2 regions of the Gordonia sp. DT218 genome follow, and region 2 is predicted to be linked to the other one. Evidence: predicted binding sites of a transcription regulator. Region 2 holds the regulator's gene; the other holds the start of a gene.
What was found. Region 2 encodes HspR, which represses chaperone genes until heat shock. Its sites were predicted from a motif close to ANNTGAGTNNNNNNNACTCANNT; they were not measured.
Positions count from the first base shown of each region.

Region 1 (9,322 bases), 110 kb from region 2:
GTCTGCTGGCCATCGACCAGTTGATGGGCCAGGGAGTCGCGGTCGGAAGTGCGTACCTGTTCGATCGCGACGGCGCCTTCGGCATCGCGACGGTGTCCGCGCTGTCGAATGTTCGCCGGCAGCTCGATCTGGCGAGTCTGGCCGAAGAGCACGGGTGGGACAACAGAGGCGATGACGAGGGTGACCCGACGCCACCGTGAGGTGTCGGTCCCGTCAGGTCGTGGACGACCGACGGGTTCGACAGACAGTCGCAGACCGAAATCGCAGGCGCGCCGTCCGGGGCGTGATGGGAGGCGGCGGTGCATCCCTGCGGCCGATGCATGCGGCCAACTGCTCGGCGGCCTGCGGGATAACGCCGACGAGGTGGGTGCCTGGGCGTATGCGGCCCGAGCCGCCGATTCAGCCTCTGGACAGCGGGCGGTCCATATCATAGTGTGGCGTTACGCGTCCGTAGGTTACCGGCTGGTAAGGGCGCGCTGGGGGTGGTGCGCATCGTGGTGGGGCGGCGCGTTTGTCGATGTGTAGATCGAAATAACTTCTCCGGCGGGTTGTCTCACACGACTGTTGAGGTGGACCTCGGTGGCCATTGCCGACCGCACTGGCGTAGGGGATTTCGGCGATACCGAACTAGGGGGGCTGGTGGCGAGCACAACTGCTGACAAGCTTGCGGATCTGTACAAGAAACTGGAAGACGCGCGTGAACCGGCAGGCGACGCCGGCATCGCGAAGCGCCGGGCGAAGGGGATTCCGAGTCCGCGAGAACGGATCGCGATGCTGGTGGATTCCGGAAGCTTTGTCGAGATCGGGGCGCTCGTCAAGCAACCCGGGGCCCTGGACGCCCTGTATGGCGACGGCGTGGTCACCGGCCACGCCACGGTCGATGGCCGTCCGGTGGTGGTGATCGCGCATGACCAAACTGTTTTCGGCGGTTCGGTTGGCGAGATGTTCGGGCGGAAGGTCGCGAAGGCCATGGAGTCGGCAGCGGCGATCGGGTGCCCGTTCGTCGCCATCAACGACTCGGGCGGCGCACGCATCCAGGACGCTGTGACGTCATTGGCCTGGTACGCGTGGGTGAGTCGAAAGCAGCACAACCTATCGGGCCTCGTGCCACAGATCTCGGTGATGCTGGGCAAATGTGCTGCCGGAGCTGTGTATTCGCCGATCAACACCGACGTGCTGATAGCGACCAAGTCGTCGCACATGTTTGTCACCGGTCCGGACGTGATCCGGGAGACGACGGGCGAAGAAGTCACTCTCGACGAGCTCGGCGGCGCCTTCAATCAGGCGCAGAACGGCAACATTCATCATGTTGCCGAGACCGAGCAGGCCGCGTTCGACTGGGCGCGAGCGTATCTGAGATTCATGCCGTCGAGTTGCTTCGAGCGGGCACCGCTGGTCAACCCCGGCTTGGAACCCGAGATCACCGATTCTGACCGGGAACTGGACAGTATGGTTCCCGACGAGCACCACGTCGGGTACGACATGTTCGACATCTTGCTGCGACTGTTCGACGACGGGGACCTGCACGAGATCAGCGAAGGCGTGGCCAACAACATGATCACGGCATTCGCTCGCGTGGATGGCCGCAGTGTGGGTGTGGTCGCGAATCAGCCGATGGTGGCGGCCGGTGCCATCGATGCACGCGCGTCGGACAAGGCCGCCCATTTCATCCGTCTGTGCAACGCGTTCGGACTGCCGTTGATCTTCGTGGTCGATACGCCCGGGGTGCTGCCGGGCGTCGAAGAGGAGCGGATCGGGGTCATCAAGCGTGGCGGCCGTTTCTTCTACGCTGTCGTGGAAGCGACTGTGCCGATTGCGACAATCGTCGTGCGCAAGGCATTTGGTGGCGGTTATGCGGTGATGGGGTCCAAGCAACTCGGCGCGGACATCAACCTTGCCTGGCCGACCGCCCGTATCGCCGTGATGGGTGGCGAAGCCGCCGTCGGCCTGACCCAACGCCGTCAACTCGCCGCGGTTCCCGAGGAGGATCGAGCTGCCGTTCGGCAGCAGATGGTCGACCTCTATGACACGACCGTCGCGACCCCCTGGGTGGCTGCCGAGCGAGGCTACATCGATGCGGTGATCGAGCCGTCGCAGACCAGGCTCGAATTGAGGAAAGCGCTGGCGATGCTCGCCGACAAAGACGGCCCCCGGGACACCCGCAAGCATCTCCTCATGCCGCTCTAGGTCATTGAGCCGTGGGTAGAGACTCGGCCTCGGTTCCGCGTGAGCAGATGACCGTTCGACCAGGCGGCGGGTGAAGCCCAGCGGGCGGCGGTGAGGATGACCGATGACTTCGGCTGTGCTGTGCGGTCAGTCTGACTGGAACGCCGGTTCCGCCGACGGGAGACCCGAGGTGAATTACAGAGGAGTGAGCCGTTTATGGACCGAGAGAACGTGACCGCCACCGTGACTGTCGACGCGCCCGCCGCGACCGTGTTCGCGGTGCTGGCCGATCCGAACACCCACGCCGCGATCGACGGCACCGGCTGGGTGCGCGAAGCCGTCGATCCGGCGCCGCTGACCGTGGTGGGGCAGACATTTCGGGTCGACATGTACCACCCGAACCCGGACTATGCGGATGGGAACTATCAGATGACCAACCAGGTCGAGGTGCTGGACCCGCCACGCGCCATCGGTTGGCAACCGGGCCAGGAGAAGGACGGCGGTCTGGAGTTCGGCGGCTGGACCTGGCGGTACGACCTGTTGGCGAACAGCTCGTCGCAGACCGACGTCACCCTCACCTACGACTGGTCGGCAGTGCCGGAGTCCATTCGTGAGTACATCCAATTCCCGCCCTTCGGTCCCGAGCACCTCACCAATTCGTTGCAGCATCTCGCGGAGATCGCGGTGGCGAGATCCGGGGCGTGACGAGCGGTTTTCGCCCGTACGCCGCTGGTTACCTCATCTTTTCTCCTGAGTGGGTCGAATGGAACGGGCTGCTCACCCATCCTGCGACGACGGCGAGACCGGTGGGTCGATGTACTGCGAGGAAGCCGAACGGACGGTCGAAGGTGACCTGAACGGCCTTGACGCGGTACCGCTCCGGGAGTGGTGCGCCGCTGGCTATCAGACCGAAGTCGGTGACCGCGGCTGCTTCGAAGCCTTCGGCAAAGAACCGAGCCAACACGTTCTGTACACCCTGCGAGACGTACGGCGGGACCGGGTTCAGCAACGGCAGGTGCGAGGTGTCGGGGTCGGTCAACGTCCGCAACCCGAAAAGGCCCCGTTGGGCAAGTAGGTCGTGGTGGGTGGTGATCTCGAAAGACGGTAACTTCACGCTTAGCTGCGTGTGAACCTGGGCCTCACCCATGCTGCCGAGACCATCTTCCCGACGTCGGTCCGCGAGGCGCATGACGCGACCATTGCCGACATCAAACGGTTCGCGGACAGTCTGTGAAGCCCTCGGCACATCTGTCGGCCACGGCATTGTCATAGGACGAACCGACGGGTGATCAGACGAACCGGCGGTCCCGACCGTCGATTCGTCTACCGCCTGTGCCGCCAGTCCGAGCGGAAAATCGACGATGTGTCGACCAGAGTTGAGCGGAATACACTCAACTCTGCTGGCGTTCTCTCTCCCGTATGGCTCATACTTGAGCCTATTGGACTAAAGAGAGAAAGGTACGCGAGTGGACAGCTTCAACCCGACCACCAAGACACAGGCTGCGCTGAGCACTGCCCTGCAGGCGGCGGCCGCTGCCGGTAATTCCGACGTACGTCCCGCACACATCCTGGTGGCCCTGCTCGATCAGTCCGACGGCATCGCCACACCTCTGCTCAAAGCGGTCGGCGTGGATCCGTCGACCGTTCGTGCGCAGGCCCAGGGGCTGGTGGATCGGGCGCCGACGGTGGCCAGTGCGAGCGCGCAGCCGCAACTCTCCCGCGAGTCGATCGCGGCCATCACTGCAGCTCAGCAGCTCGCCGGTGAGCTCAGCGACGAATACGTCTCGACTGAGCACATCCTCGTCGGCCTGGCCACCGGCGACTCCGACACCGCCAAGTTGCTGGCCAACGCGGGCGCGACGCCGCAGGCCTTGCAGGAGGCGTTCGTCGCCGTGCGCGGCAATGCTCGTGTCACCACGCCCGACCCCGAGCAGACCTATCAGGCGCTGGAGAAGTACTCCACCGACCTGACGGCGGCTGCGCGTGAGGGCAAACTCGACCCGGTCATCGGTCGTGACACCGAGATCCGCCGTGTGGTGCAGGTGCTCTCGCGCCGCACCAAGAACAACCCGGTGCTGATCGGTGAGCCCGGCGTCGGCAAGACGGCGATCGTCGAGGGCCTGGCCCAGCGGATCATCGCGGGCGACGTCCCGGAATCGCTACGGAACAAGACGGTCGTCTCCCTCGACATGGGCTCGATGGTGGCCGGCGCCAAGTATCGCGGCGAGTTCGAGGAGCGGCTCAAGGCCGTCCTCGAGGAGATCAAGGGATCGGCCGGTCAGGTCATCACCTTCATCGACGAGTTGCACACCATCGTGGGCGCAGGCGCGACCGGCGACTCCGCGATGGACGCCGGCAACATGATCAAGCCGATGCTCGCCCGCGGTGAGCTGCGGATGGTCGGCGCCACCACGCTGGAGGAGTACCGCCAGTACATCGAGAAGGACGCCGCTCTGGAGCGGCGATTCCAGCAGGTGTACGTGGGGGAGCCGACGGTCGAGGACACCATCGGCATCCTGCGTGGACTCAAGGACCGCTACGAGGTGCACCACGGCGTGCGCATCACCGATTCCGCGCTGGTGGGGGCCGCCACGCTCTCCGACCGCTACATCACCTCGCGGTTCCTGCCCGACAAGGCCATCGACCTCGTCGACGAGGCCGCGTCGCGACTGCGCATGGAGATCGACTCCCGTCCCGTCGAGATCGACGAGGTCGAGCGCATCGTCCGCCGCCTCGAGGTCGAAGAGGTCGCCCTGGAGAAGGAGACCGACGCGGCGTCGAAGGAACGTCTGGAGAAACTGCGCGGCGAACTGGCCGACCAGAAGGAGAAGCTCAACGAGCTCTCGGCACGCTGGCAGTCGGAGAAGACCGCCATCGACGCCGTCCGGGACACCAAGGAGGAACTCGAAAGGCTTCGCGGCGAGGCGGATCGGGCCGAGCGCGACAGCGATCTGGGCCGGGCCGCAGAACTGCGGTACGGCAAGATTCCGAGCCTCGAGAAGGAACTCGCGGCGGCGCTGGAGAAGACCGGCACCGACCCCGGCCAGGACGTGATGCTGCAGGAGGAGGTCGGGCCCGACGACGTCGCGCAGGTCGTGTCGGCGTGGACCGGCATCCCCGCCGGCCGCATGCTGGAGGGCGAGACCGCGAAGCTGTTGCGGATGGAAGACGAACTCGGACAACGGGTCATCGGACAGCAGGCGCCCGTGCAGGCAGTCTCCGACGCGGTGCGTCGTGCCAGGGCGGGTGTCGCCGATCCGAACCGTCCGTTGGGGTCTTTCCTGTTCCTCGGGCCGACGGGTGTCGGCAAGACCGAGCTCGCGAAGGCGTTGGCGGAGTTCCTGTTCGACGATGAGCGTGCGATGGTCCGGATCGACATGAGTGAGTACGGCGAGAAGCACAGCGTCGCGCGGCTCGTCGGCGCACCTCCCGGCTACGTCGGCTACGAGTCCGGCGGTCAGCTCACCGAGGCGGTGCGGCGACGTCCGTACACGGTGGTGCTGTTCGACGAGGTCGAGAAGGCCCACCCGGACGTCTTCGACGTGCTGCTGCAGGTCCTCGACGAAGGTCGCCTGACCGACGGGCAGGGCCGAACGGTCGACTTCCGCAACACCATCCTCATCCTCACCTCGAACCTCGGTTCGGGTGGCGACAAGGACCAGGTGATGGCGGCGGTCCGCGCAGCCTTCAAGCCGGAGTTCATCAATCGGCTCGACGACGTGGTGATCTTCGACGCGCTGAGCCCGGAAGAGCTCGTGTCCATCGTGGACATCCAGTTGGCGCAGCTCGGTAAGCGGCTGGCACAGCGCCGCCTGGAACTGCAGGTGACGCCGAAGGCCAAGGAGTGGCTGGCCGAGCGTGGCTTCGACCCGCTCTACGGTGCCCGTCCGTTGCGGCGGCTGGTGCAAAAGTCGATCGGCGATCGGCTGGCGAAGGCGTTGCTGGCGGGCGACGTCACCGATGGTGACATCGTGCCGGTGGACGTCGGTGCCGACGGAGAATCGTTGGTGCTCGGCTGATCTGGTGACCGAGATCGTCCCCGAGAGGGCGGCCCGAGGGGTATTCCCCTCGGTGCCACCCCTCGGGGACGATTGCTGTCGTCACACGCCGGTCACCCCGTCGATGCGTTCGCGGATCAGGTCGGCGTGGCCGCAATGTCGCGCGTACTCGGCGATCATGTGTGTGTAGATCCAGCGCAGACTCACATCACCACCACCAAATGAACTGGTGTCGGACAATTCTCGGGTCGCGCAATTCTCCCGCGCCCGGGTGATCTCATTCTGCCTGATCTCTTCGGCGCGGCGGTACGACGACTCCTCGGCGAGCTCGAATCCGCCATCATGGCCGACGGGTCGAGAGCTGCTGTCATAAATCGGGCCGATCTGCTCCCCGAGCAGTACGCGGCGGAACCAGTTCCGTTCCACCTCCGCCAGGTGCTGGACCAGACCCAGGAGCGTCAAGGTCGACGGCTCGGTCGACGCGGTGCGGAGTTGCTCGTCGTCGAGACCGCCGCACTTCTGTGCGAGCGTCGCGCGGTAGAAGTCCAGCCAACCCTCCAGCGTGGTTCGTTCGTCGTCGTTCATCGGCGGCACCGGGCGTTTGGTCGTCATGGTCGCCGATGGTGGCATCTCGCCATGACATCGAGCGAGTCACACCGAGAACCCCTGCACCGACATGGTGCAGGGGTTCTCGGCCGCCGTCAGTGGCGTGTGCCCGCGATCAGGCCGCGACGACCGCCGCATTCTGCGTTTCGTCGCCCAACTCGTGTCGTCCCATCCGGATCATGCCGGTGACGACCAGGAACGCGAGGAACATGAACCCGGCGCCGCAATAGAAGGCCACGTCGTAGCTGTGGATACTCGCGGACATGAAGCCCGCCGGGTTCACCGGAACAGGCTGTCGGGTGGTCGGATCGAGCGCCATGGCACTGCGGCTGTCGTTGGACAACACCTGCGCCACAATCGTGCTCAGGAGTGCAACGCCGACCGAGCCGCCGACCTGCTGGGAGGTGTTGACCAGCGCGCTGGCCACACCGGCGTCCTTTTCGTCGATACGGTGCAAGGCCACCGACTGCATGGAGACGAACACCAGGCCCATCCCGAGGGCGATCAGGAGCTCGCTGGGCAGGATGTGCGTCAGCCACGTCGAGTCCGAATCCAGTTGCGCCAGGTAGAGGTAGCCGAGGGTGCCGGACAGAGTGCCGGCCATCATCAGCGGCCGCGGCCCGAACCGGGGGAGCAGCGAGCTGGCCGCTGCGGCCGCGACGATGATCCCCGCCGGGAACGGCAGGAACAGGACACCCGCCTGCAGAGGGGTGTGGCCCAGCGTGTTCTGGAAGTAGTAGCTCAAGAACAAGAACATCGCGAACATGGCGGTCGGGACGATGAACGCCACCAGATAGGCCCCACCGCGGTTCAGGTCACCCGGGATACGCAGCGGGAGCAGAGGGCTGGCGCTTCTCAGCTCGATCATCACGAATGCGACCAACAGCGCTGCGGCGGCCGCGAACAACAGGATGGTCGATGGTGCGCCCCAGCCGGATTCAGCTGCTCTGGTGAATCCGTAGACGAGGCTGACGAGCCCCAGGGTGACGGTCACCGCACCCGGGAGATCGTAGTGGCCCGTCCGTTTGGACGGCACGTCCCGGATCACCAGGACCAGTCCGCCGATCGCGGCGACGATCGCGATCGGGGTGTTGATCAACAGGGTCCAGCGCCAGGAGAAGAACTCGGTGAGAGCGCCGCCGGCGATCAGGCCGATCGCGGCGCCGCCACCGGACACGGCACCGTAGACCGCAAAGGCGCGGGCCCGCTCGCGATGTTCGGTGAAGGTGACGGTGATCAGCGACAGCGCCGCGGGCGCGAGCATGGCCGCGAACACGCCTTGGAGCGCGCGTCCGGCGAAGAATGACATGCCGTCCCAGGCGAATCCGGCCATCGCCGACGACGCGGCGAAACCGGCGAGCCCGATCAGGAACATCCGCCGACGCCCCAGGTAGTCGGCCATCCGGCCGCCCAGCAGCAGGAGTCCGCCGAACATCAGCGTGTACGCGGTGAGCGCCCACTGGCGATTGGCATCGGAGATGTCCAGGTCGGATTGGGCAAAGGGTAGGGCGATCGTGATGATGCTGGCGTCGAGCACCACGATCAGTTGGGCCAGGGCGATGATGCCCAGCGCCCACCAGCGACGTGAGTGTGCCGGAGGCGGGGATGTGGGTGCGGAGTCAGGGAGATCTCGCGATAGAGCAGTGTCCGATGTGGTCAAGAGGTCCTCGATCCGGAGGGGTGAAGTATCGGTGCCTGGCAATAGTGGCAGAGTCAGACAGAAGTCGTCAAGAGACAAAATACTGAATCAGTCAATTGGCGCAGACTGCAGAAATATCTGGCCGGAAGAGTTACAATCTGGTCGTGACCCTTGCTGAATCCCGAACAGGCCAGCTCAAGGCCGGTCTTCGCGAACGCAAGAAGCTGCAGACGCGCGACCGGCTGATAGCCGCAGCTCTGGATCTGTGCGATACGCAGGGTTTCGAGTCGACTACTGTCGAGCAGATCTCAGACGCGGCCGACATCTCGCCGCGTACGTTCAACCGGTATTTCGCCACCAAAGAGGACGTCATCCTGGCGCCGGCCGAGGACATGATCGCCGCGATGGCCGCATCCCTCGACGCGCAGCCGCGGACCGGAAACCCCTTCGAGTCGCTGGTCAACGCGCAGGTTCAGATCTTCTGCGGCGAGTGTCCGACTGGTTCTGTCGATCTGACCCGATTCGAGACCATGAACCGGATCATCCAGAGCGCGCCGTCGGTGAGCGGCCGCAACACCGAACTTGCCGAGAAGAAGTTCCGGAACATCACCGATAAGGTCGCCGAACGGATGGAACTGCCCGCCGAGGACGGCCGGGTGCGGGTGGTGGTCGCGGTGTACATGTCGCTCATGCACCTCTCGATGGATGCCTGGCGATGTGGGCAGGCGGACGGTCTCGCCGATTCGGCAGTCGCTGCGGAGACCCTGGCGGCGACCTACGAGACATTCCGCGAAGTCGTCAAGAACGTCTGAGCGCGTGCCCGCCTGCGCGAGTAGGCGAGATCAGGACGATTCGGCCGCGGCTCGGTAGAGCCACGAGATCACCAGCGCACCGGGATCGACCACGCCACGCG
Region 1 covers NZ_JBNCNS010000003.1:337,299-346,620, forward strand. Annotated here, with positions in the region: gene ACPXCG_RS13095 (acyl-CoA thioesterase domain-containing protein) at 1-200, shown strand, start outside; gene ACPXCG_RS13100 (acyl-CoA carboxylase subunit beta) at 640-2,187, shown strand; gene ACPXCG_RS13105 (SRPBCC family protein) at 2,383-2,871, shown strand; gene ACPXCG_RS13110 (serpin family protein) at 2,900-3,280, opposite strand; gene clpB (ATP-dependent chaperone ClpB) at 3,633-6,185, shown strand; gene ACPXCG_RS13120 (DinB family protein) at 6,267-6,776, opposite strand; gene ACPXCG_RS13125 (MFS transporter) at 6,886-8,430, opposite strand; gene ACPXCG_RS13130 (TetR/AcrR family transcriptional regulator) at 8,574-9,221, shown strand; gene ACPXCG_RS13135 (dihydroxyacetone kinase family protein) at 9,252-9,322, opposite strand, start outside.
Region 1: a site for HspR is predicted at 3,541-3,563, ahead of clpB (ATP-dependent chaperone ClpB). Genes of this name have one in related genera too.

Region 2 (9,322 bases):
GAATACGACCGCGGCGTGGGCGAGCCGTGACGACAATAATTGTCGCCGCGGTGCGCTCACGCCGCAGTCATATCGCTGACGGACGGCTCAACCTCCGGCGAACCCGAAGATCCGTGCGATCGCGGCGCGGATCATCGGGCGGTGGAAATTGGTTGTCGCAACGAGCGTCTGCTGTTGGATCAGCCCTTCGACCAGGGCCACGATGAGTTCGGCCGTTCGTGCCGGGCTTTTCGGCGCCTTCGATCGCACAAACGGTTCGGTGAACGCGACAAAGGCGGTGCGATTGGTCGTCACCTGTTCGCGCAGGACGTCGTCGAACTGGGACTCGACGAGGAGCGCATGGCGGGCGGCGACGAGACCCGTCTCCGCCGACATCGCTGTGACGAAATCGGTGGTGCAGTCGAGGACGAGATCGGTGGACGGAACGTCGGTCTCCAGGATCGGCCCGAAAGTACGGATGGCGATCGCGTACATCTGCTCGTACGCCTCGGTCAGCGCCAACGCCTCGAGTCTGGCCCGGGTCGGCGCGTAGTAGTTCACCGAACCCAGCGGCAGTCCGGCCGCCTCGTCCACCGAGCGATGGGTGAGGGCACGGAGTCCTCCGGTCGAGATGACCTCGAGTGCGGCCTCGCCGAAAAGTTTGCGCCGGTCAGCCATCAACGAGATCCGTGGTCACGCCGCCTCCATCATTTCCCAGGTCACGCCCGCAATCGCCGGGGCGTGAGCGTGCGCCCGGCCGCATGAGTGTATTCGGTGCCGTACCAAACCATGGGGTACGGGCAGGGAGATCCTCCCCACATTGAGTCAACCTCGCTCAACTTTCTTGGCCGATCCGGGAACAATCCGCCAGGTGGGTCCGTTGAAAAAATCGAGAGACCTGAGTCATGTAGGCTCAACCCAGGTTGACTCCGGCTTGTTTGTTCAGTAGGACATGAGTCGGATGCACTGAAGTTCGGGTTCCGACGCGGGTCTCGACGAAACATCCGCGGTTCGTGCAGTAAACGGCTCGGGCCCGGCCACGTACTTGGGTGCAACCCATGAACCAGGAGGAGAACACATGTCTCGTGCAGTTGGAATCGACCTCGGCACCACCAACTCGGTGGTCTCCGTGCTCGAAGGCGGCGAAGCCGCTGTCATCGCCAACGCCGAAGGCTCCCGGACGACCCCGTCGGTGGTCGCATTCGCGCGCAACGGCGAGGTGCTGGTCGGGCAGCCGGCGAAGAATCAGGCGGTCACCAACGTTGATCGCACCATCCGTTCGGTCAAACGCCACATGGGCGAGGGTGACTGGACCGTCGGTGTCGACGACAAGCAGTACACCCCCCAGGAGATCAGCGCGCGCACGCTCATGAAGCTGAAGCGCGACGCCGAGTCCTACCTCGGCGAGGACGTCACCGACGCGGTGATCACCGTCCCCGCCTACTTCAACGACTCGCAGCGTCAGGCCACCAAGGAAGCCGGCCAGATCGCCGGCCTCAACGTGCTGCGCATCGTCAACGAGCCGACCGCTGCCGCACTGGCCTACGGTCTCGACAAGGGCGAGAAGGAACAGACCATCCTCGTCTTCGACCTCGGTGGCGGCACGTTCGACGTCTCGCTGCTGGAGATCGGCGACGGTGTGGTCGAGGTCCGTGCGACCTCGGGCGACAACCTCCTCGGTGGCGACGACTGGGATCAGCGCATCGTCGACTGGCTCGTCGACAAGTTCAAGAGCCAGAACGGCATCGACCTGACCAAGGACAAGATGGCCATGCAGCGGCTGCGTGAGGCCGCCGAGAAGGCCAAGATCGAACTGTCTGCTTCGCAGAGCACGTCGATCAACCTGCCGTACATCACCGTCGACGCCGAGAAGAACCCGCTGTTCCTCGACGAGCAGTTGAGCCGCAGCGAGTTCCAGAAGATCACCTCGGACCTACTGGAGCGGACCCGGTCGCCTTTCCAGGCCGTCATCAAGGACGCCGGCATTGCCGTCGGCGACATCGATCACGTTGTCCTGGTGGGCGGCTCGACCCGTATGCCTGCCGTGACCGAGCTGGTCAAGGAGCTCACCGGTGGTCAGGAGCCCAACAAGGGCGTCAACCCCGATGAGGTCGTCGCGGTCGGCGCGGCCCTGCAGGCCGGCGTGCTGCGCGGCGAGGTCAAGGACGTGCTGCTGCTCGACGTGACCCCGCTGAGCCTCGGCATCGAGACCAAGGGCGGCGTGATGCACAAGCTGATCGAGCGCAACACCACCATCCCGACCAAGAGGTCGGAGACCTACACGACGGCAGAGGACAATCAGCCGTCCGTGCAGATCCAGGTCTATCAGGGTGAGCGCGAGATCGCCTCGCACAACAAGCTGCTCGGTTCGTTCGAGCTCGGCGGTATCGCCCCGGCACCGCAGGGTGTCCCGCAGATCGAGGTGACCTTCGACATCGACGCCAACGGCATCGTGCACGTCACCGCGAAGGACAAGGGCACCGGCAAGGAGAACAGCATCCGCATCCAGGAGGGCTCGGGCCTGAGCAAGGACGAGATCGACCGGATGATCAAGGATGCCGAGGCGCACGCCGACGAGGACCGGACGCGTCGCGAGGAGGCGGAAACCCGCAACCAGGCCGAGTCGCTGGTCAATCAGACCGAGAAATTCCTCAAGGAGAACGAGGACAAGGTCCCCGGCGAGGTGAAGGACAAGGTCGAGGCGGCCATCGCGGAGGCGAACGAGTCCCTCAAGGGCACCGACCTCGCAGCGATCAAGTCGGCCGTCGAGAAGCTCTCGGCCGAGTCCCAGGAGATGGGACAGGCGATCTATGCCGCCTCGGCTGCGGAGTCGCCCAACGGTGAGGCAGCCGAAGGTGAGGCCGCCGGCGGCGACAACGACGTCGTGGACGCCGAGGTTGTCGACGAGCCGTCGAACTCCGGGGACAACAAGTGACCGCTGGCGAGCCGGCAGGCACGTATCCGGGTGCCGGGAGCGGAGCGAGCGGGCCCAATGGACCCGACGAGCCGGTCACGGTGTCCGACCGTCGACGCATCGACCCCGAGACGGGCGAGGTGCGCGACGCGGCGGGCGCCGGACCGGGCCCGGCGGACGCCGAGCCGGCAGCAGACGAGCAATCCGACCAGTCAGCGGAAACCGACGCGGACGCGGCGGCCGATCAGGTCGATGCGCGTATCGCCGAGTTGACCACCGATCTGCAGCGTGAACGCGCGCAGTTCGCCAACTTCCGGCGACGTGCCGCAGACGAGAAGCAGGGATCGGTCGCCTACGGCAAGCAGGTGCTGATCGAGAAGCTGCTCCCGATCCTCGACGATCTCGACCGCGCCCGTGCGCACGGCGACCTCGAAGACGGACCCATGCGGACCATGGCCGACAAGCTCAGCGCTGCGCTGGGTGCCGAAGGGCTGATCAAGTTCGGAGAGTCCGGCGACGCGTTCGATCCGGAACTCCACGAGGCGGTCCAGCACGAGGGCGAGGGTGCCCATCCGGTCATCGGTTCGGTGTATCGCGGTGGGTACCGTCTCGGCGAGCGGGTGATCCGCACCGCGATGGTGACGGTCACCGATCCGGTCGACGGGACCCCCGACGGCAGCACGGTCGGAGCAGTGCCGGAAAACGAAGAAACTGGTGCACAATAAGGCAACCGTCCTCGCTCCCTGAGGTGCGAGGAGCGTAGCGACGAGCCACGAAGGGGCGGCTGCGGCAGGCCCCTTCGTGGCTCGCTTCGCTCGCACCTCAGGGAACGGAGAGGCGGCCCCTCGCACCTCGGGGAGCGGAGCGACAGCGAAGACAACTACATCCAGACAACTGAGACAACGAAGGAGGTGACGTCTGGTGGCTCCACAACGTGAGTGGTTGGAACACGACTTCTACAAGGACCTGGGCGTTGCTTCTGACGCTTCGGCTGAAGAGATCAAGAAGGCCTACCGCAAGCTCGCACGCGAGCTGCACCCGGATGCGAACCCGGGTGACACGGCGGCCGAGGAGCGCTTCAAGCGGGTGTCCGAAGCCCACAGCGTGCTGTCCGACGCCGAGAAGCGCAAAGAGTACGACGAGACCCGCGCGATGTTCGCCGGTGGGCGATTCCGTGGCGGCGGCAACGGCTTCCCCGGCGGCTTCCCGGGCGGCGGCACAACCTATACGACGACGACGGGTGGCGCCGACTTCAACATCGGCGACCTGTTCGGCAACGGCGGCGGTACGGCCGACTCGGCCGGCGGATTCGGCGACCTCTTCGAGGGACTGTTCAATCGCGGGCCGCGGTCGTCGACGGCGACGCGTCCCAAGCGTGGCAACGACCTCGAGACCGAGACCACGCTGACCTTCAAGGATGCCGCGCAGGGCACCACTGTCCCGCTCCGGGTGACCAGCCCGGCGCCGTGCACCACGTGTCACGGCAGCGGGGCAAAGCCCGGCACGAGCCCACGAGTCTGCCCGAACTGCAACGGTTCCGGATTCGTCAGCCGTAATCAGGGAGCGTTCGGATTCAGCGAACCCTGCCAGGATTGCCAGGGCACCGGGTCACGTATCGACGACCCCTGCACCGACTGCGACGGCTCCGGCGTGAGGGTTCGTGCGCGGACCATCAACGTCCGCATTCCCGCGGGCGTGGAAGACGGACAGCGTATTCGGCTCGCGGGCCAAGGCGAGGCGGGTCCTCGCGGCGCGCCGTCGGGAGACCTGTACGTCGTCGTCCATGTACGTTCGGACAAGGTCTTCACCCGAAGCGGTAATGACCTCAAGGTCCAACTGCCCGTGAGCATCTCGGAGCTGGTCCTGGGCGCCACGGTGTCCGTGCCGACACTCGACGGGACGGTCGGGGTGAAGATCCCGGCCAACACGACCGACGGCCGCACACTCCGCGTCCGTGGTCGAGGCGTGCCGAAGCGTTCCGGTGGGGCAGGCGATCTCCTGGTCACCGTGAAGGTCGCGGTGCCACCCAAGCTCGACGACGCGGCCGCCGAGGCCATGCGTCGCTACGCCGAGGCCGAGAAGGCCGGCGGCTTCGATCCGCGCGCCGGGTGGGGGCGATGATGATGGCCGGCAAGTTCGAGAGTGAGGGCGGCGCGACCTTCATGATCTCGGTTGCCGCCGAACTCGCCGGCATGCACGCTCAGACGTTGCGCACCTACGACCGGCTCGGTCTCGTCACACCCCAGCGCACCAGCGGCGGCGGGCGGCGGTACTCGGCGCGCGACGTCGACTTGCTCCGCGAGATCCAACGGCTCTCCCAGGAGGAGGGCGTCAACCTCGCAGGAATCAAGCGGATCATCGATCTGAGCAATCAGGTCGACGCTCTGCAACAGCGGGTGCGCGAACTCCAGACCGAGGTGGACAACATTCCGCACCGCCGCAGCGGCGAGCTCGTGCCGGTCCCGCGCACCAGCGCACTGGTGGTATGGCAGCCGCGTCGCAAGCGCAAAGCCGACTGATCGCCGTCGGGAACCACCCGCTACCCTGACTCCCGACAACGTCGCCGGAGACAGGACAGGACCATGGCCGAGACGCAGAGCACCCGCACCCAGGGCAGCTCGATCTCGGCCGGCTCGGTGCTCGGCATCTCCGTCATCGAAGACCAGATCGTCTCGGTCGTGCGCGGTGCCGACGGCGAGATCGTCGCGAGCAATCTGGTCGATCTCTCCGACCCTTCGGCGCAGAGCGCGCAGACCGCCATCCATGAGCTGGTCGACTCCGTGCCGTACGACATCGACCGGATCGGCATCGCGTGTGCGCGACCGGCCACCCAGAGCTATCTGCAGGCGAACCTCTCGCCCGGGACGTCACGTCCGGGTTGGTACGAGAAGGTCGCGGTCACCGACATGCCCGCCGCGCTCGCCGAGGTTGCGCGGGGCGCAGCCGGCGTCCGCGGCATCATCGCCGTCGTCGATCTGGATCGGACCGCCGTCCCGTCGCCGGGCTCGTCCGTGGTGACGCTGGACTCGGCGACCGGCGAGGTGCTCGGGACCGCGGAGTTCGCCTACGGTTCGCCAGGACCCGTGACCGATCCGGCACACGCCACCTCGGTCGCAGAGGCCGTGATCGCGGCGCCCGGCGGATCGTCGGTGACGTCGGTGCTGTGCACCGGACCGGGCGCCGACGTGCCCGGTGCGGTAGCTGCATTGGGTTACGCATTGGCTCGCCCGGTGGCCGCTGCCGACCAGCCGGCCTTGTCCTCCGCGGTGGGCGCTGCGATCCTGGCGTTGCGGCCCGGAGCGGTGCCGCGCGGTTCGTCGAATCGCCGTTGGTGGCTGATCGGCGCAGCGATGGCCGGTGCCCTGGTGCTCGGTGCGATCGCAGCGTCGGCGGTCTTCGCGGGCGTCGACGCAACCGAGGAGAAGGCGCCGACCACGACGACGGTGACTGCTGCGCCCTCGACCATCACCGTCACCTCGACGGCGCAGCCGACCACGGAGACCCAGACCGCCGTCGAGACCTCGACGGTGACCCGGGATCGGGAGACGGTCACCAAAACGACCACCGAGACGGAGTCGGCGTCGGACCCGGCCACGGTCACCGAGACGGAGACCGAGACCGAGACCACGACCGAGACCAGGTTCGGCGGTGGTGGCGAGGCCTCCGCGAACAAGTGGGCGCCACGGGCTTCGAAGCACACGAAGGACAAGCCCAGCCGGTGAACGGACCCGGGTCGGCGGCGCGGATGACCGCGCTCAGGTCACCGGATCGTGTTGAATCCGGCTCGCCGGGACGCCCGCGATCAGCAGCCGCCGCCGCGTCGCCTCGATCATCTGGGCTGAACCCGCGATGAGGACCTGACGGTCATCCCAGGGACCGGTCTGGGCCACCGCATCTCCCAGCGTGCCGATGATGTGCTCGATGCCGAGGGCTTCCGGCGTCGCCGTCGAGGTGATCCACCACGGGTCGCTGGTCTCCTCCGACACGGCGGTGACGGTCAGCCACGGATTGGTGCCGGCGATGCGGCGCAGCACGGCAAGGTCGTAGTGCTCACCGGGATGACGCATCCCGTAGAAGATGTGCGTCGGCGGCGAGTCCGCTCGCTTCGACATCTCGATGAGCAGCGCCCGCAGCGGCGCGAGACCGGTGCCGCCCGCCACCATGAGCACCTTTTGATCACGCTCGACATGTAAAGTTCCGTGGCCTTGCGCGAAATACCAGGTGTCACCGCTCCGGGTCTCCCCGACGATCGCAGAACTGACCGTTCCACCGGCCACCGCGCGCACATGGAATTCCAGTTCACCGGCGGGGTTCGGCGGAATGGCAGGGGACAGGTTCCGCCACATCCGAGGTCGCTGCGGGATCTGCACCTCCAGGTACTGCCCGACGACGAAGCGCAACGGTGCCTTGGTGATCAGGCGAACCACCGCCAGGTCACGGGTGATCCGGAACTTCTCCACCACCTCGGCCGACCACAACGCGGGATGCGGGGCCGTCTCGGCCGCACCACGCATGACACCCGTGGTCAGCATCATCGCCTGCGTCACGGTCTGCGCGGATTCGTCGTCCCAGTAGTCGCCGAGCACCGATGCGAACTCGGCGATCAAAGCCTGATAGATGATGCCGTAATGCTCGGGCCGCACGCCGAACTTGCGATGGTCCCGACCGAGTTGTGCAAGGAACTCGATCAGTTCGTCGTGTCCGTCCTCGCGTGGCACCACGTCGAGGACGTGGTCGATGACGTGATAGAACGCATCCCGCTGTCCCGCCATCACCGCAGGAAAGAGCTCGCGGAGGTCGGGATCGATGGCAAACATCCTGGTGTAGACGTTTGCGGAGAATCGATCGGGATCGCGCCCGATCACCGTGCGTAGGTGATGGAGCGTATGCCGTGAGTGGCTGGGCACGTCGTGGGGTCACCTCCCTGTACCGGTACCGCGGATTTTCCCGCCCAAGACTAATCACCCTAGCGGTCGTTCGACGAGGACTGATGATCCATCATTCGATGTCGGGTTCGCGCAGTGTGTGGCAGGCTCAGTGATGTGAGCTCGCTCGATGGCGTGGTGCCGGGCATAGTCGATGCCCATCTGCACCAGTGGAATCCGCGGAGCACGCCCTGGGCGGCCAATCGACTGTCGCGGCTCTACAGTTTCCTTCCCGCCTTCGGTGATCGTATTTTTCCGATGGTGGTGTCGCAGGCCGACCGGGAGTACGTGCTCACACCGAGCACCGTGGCCCGGGTGTACGAACCCCTGCAGTATCTGGCCGATGCGGCGGCCGTCCGCACCGTCGCCGGGGTCCGGGTCGAGACGGTTGTGCACATGGAGTCGCATTGGCGCCGCGACGGCACCGTTGGCCGGACCGACACTCCGGCGGGGCGTTCGGCCGTGGATGAGACCCGGTACGTCACCAAGCTCCCGTTCGGGGTCGGCCAGTCGCCCGAGTTGGGCGCCATCGTGGCGCACGCCGATCCGCGCGCCGAGATGTTCGCGGAATTGCTCGACGAGCACGCGGCGCTCACCGACCGCCTGCGTGGGGTCCGCTGGATCACCACCCGGCACCCCGATCCACGGATCCGTAACGGCGCTGACGCTGACGGGATTCTCGCCTCGACGTCGTTCCTCCGCGGATTCGCCGAGGTCGCCGAACGTGGCCTCGTGTTCGACGCGTTTGTCTATTCGCACCAGCTGTACGACGTGGTGACGCTCGCGCGGGAGTATCCGGAGGCGACCATCGTGGTCGACCATCTCGGGACGCCGGTCGGGGTGTTCGGTCCGGTCGGTGCGCGGACCGGCGCGACCGCCGGCGCCCGAGCCGACATCCTGCGCCTGTGGCGGGAGCGGATGACCACGCTGGCAGCGTGTCCCAACGTGGTGGTCAAGCTGTCCGGTCTCGGGCTGCCGGTCCTGGGCTACGGCCGGGAGCGGTGGGGCAACATCGGGAGCCGCGGCACCCTCGCGGAGATGGTCGGCCCCCTGGTCGAACACGTCTTCGGACATTTCGGCCCCGACCGGTTGATCTTCGGCTCAAACTTCCCGATCGACAAGCCCAACACCGCACTCGACATGGTGATCGGTGCACTCATCGATCTGCTCGAGCCCCAGGGCGGGGACTACGTGTTGCGGAAGGTCTTCCGTGACAACGCGATGCGGGTCTACGGGATCGGGTAGCGCCCGCCGATTTTGTAGCATAAACCCGCGGTACCCGCGGATTTCTACTACAAAGTTCGACGCCACGGCCAGCGCCGCTGCGGGGCTCCGGCCGGCACCGGGATATCTCGCAGCGCTCGTTTCACGATGTCGGTGAACTCGCTGCACGACTCGTACCGCTTGCAAGGGTCCTTCGCCAGCGCCTTGGTGAACACCGAGTCGAGCGCCGAGGGCAGCCAGGGGCGAGCTCTGGTCAGCGGTGGGACCGGATCGTGCAGGT
Region 2 covers NZ_JBNCNS010000003.1:231,814-241,135, forward strand. Annotated here, with positions in the region: gene ACPXCG_RS12575 (TetR/AcrR family transcriptional regulator) at 88-657, opposite strand; gene dnaK (molecular chaperone DnaK) at 1,058-2,914, shown strand; gene grpE (nucleotide exchange factor GrpE) at 2,911-3,618, shown strand; gene dnaJ (molecular chaperone DnaJ) at 3,815-5,014, shown strand; gene ACPXCG_RS12595 (heat shock protein transcriptional repressor HspR) at 5,017-5,412, shown strand; gene ACPXCG_RS12600 (hypothetical protein) at 5,476-6,615, shown strand; gene ACPXCG_RS12605 (FAD-binding oxidoreductase) at 6,649-7,800, opposite strand; gene ACPXCG_RS12610 (amidohydrolase family protein) at 7,936-9,063, shown strand; gene ACPXCG_RS12615 (serine/threonine-protein kinase) at 9,111-9,322, opposite strand, start outside.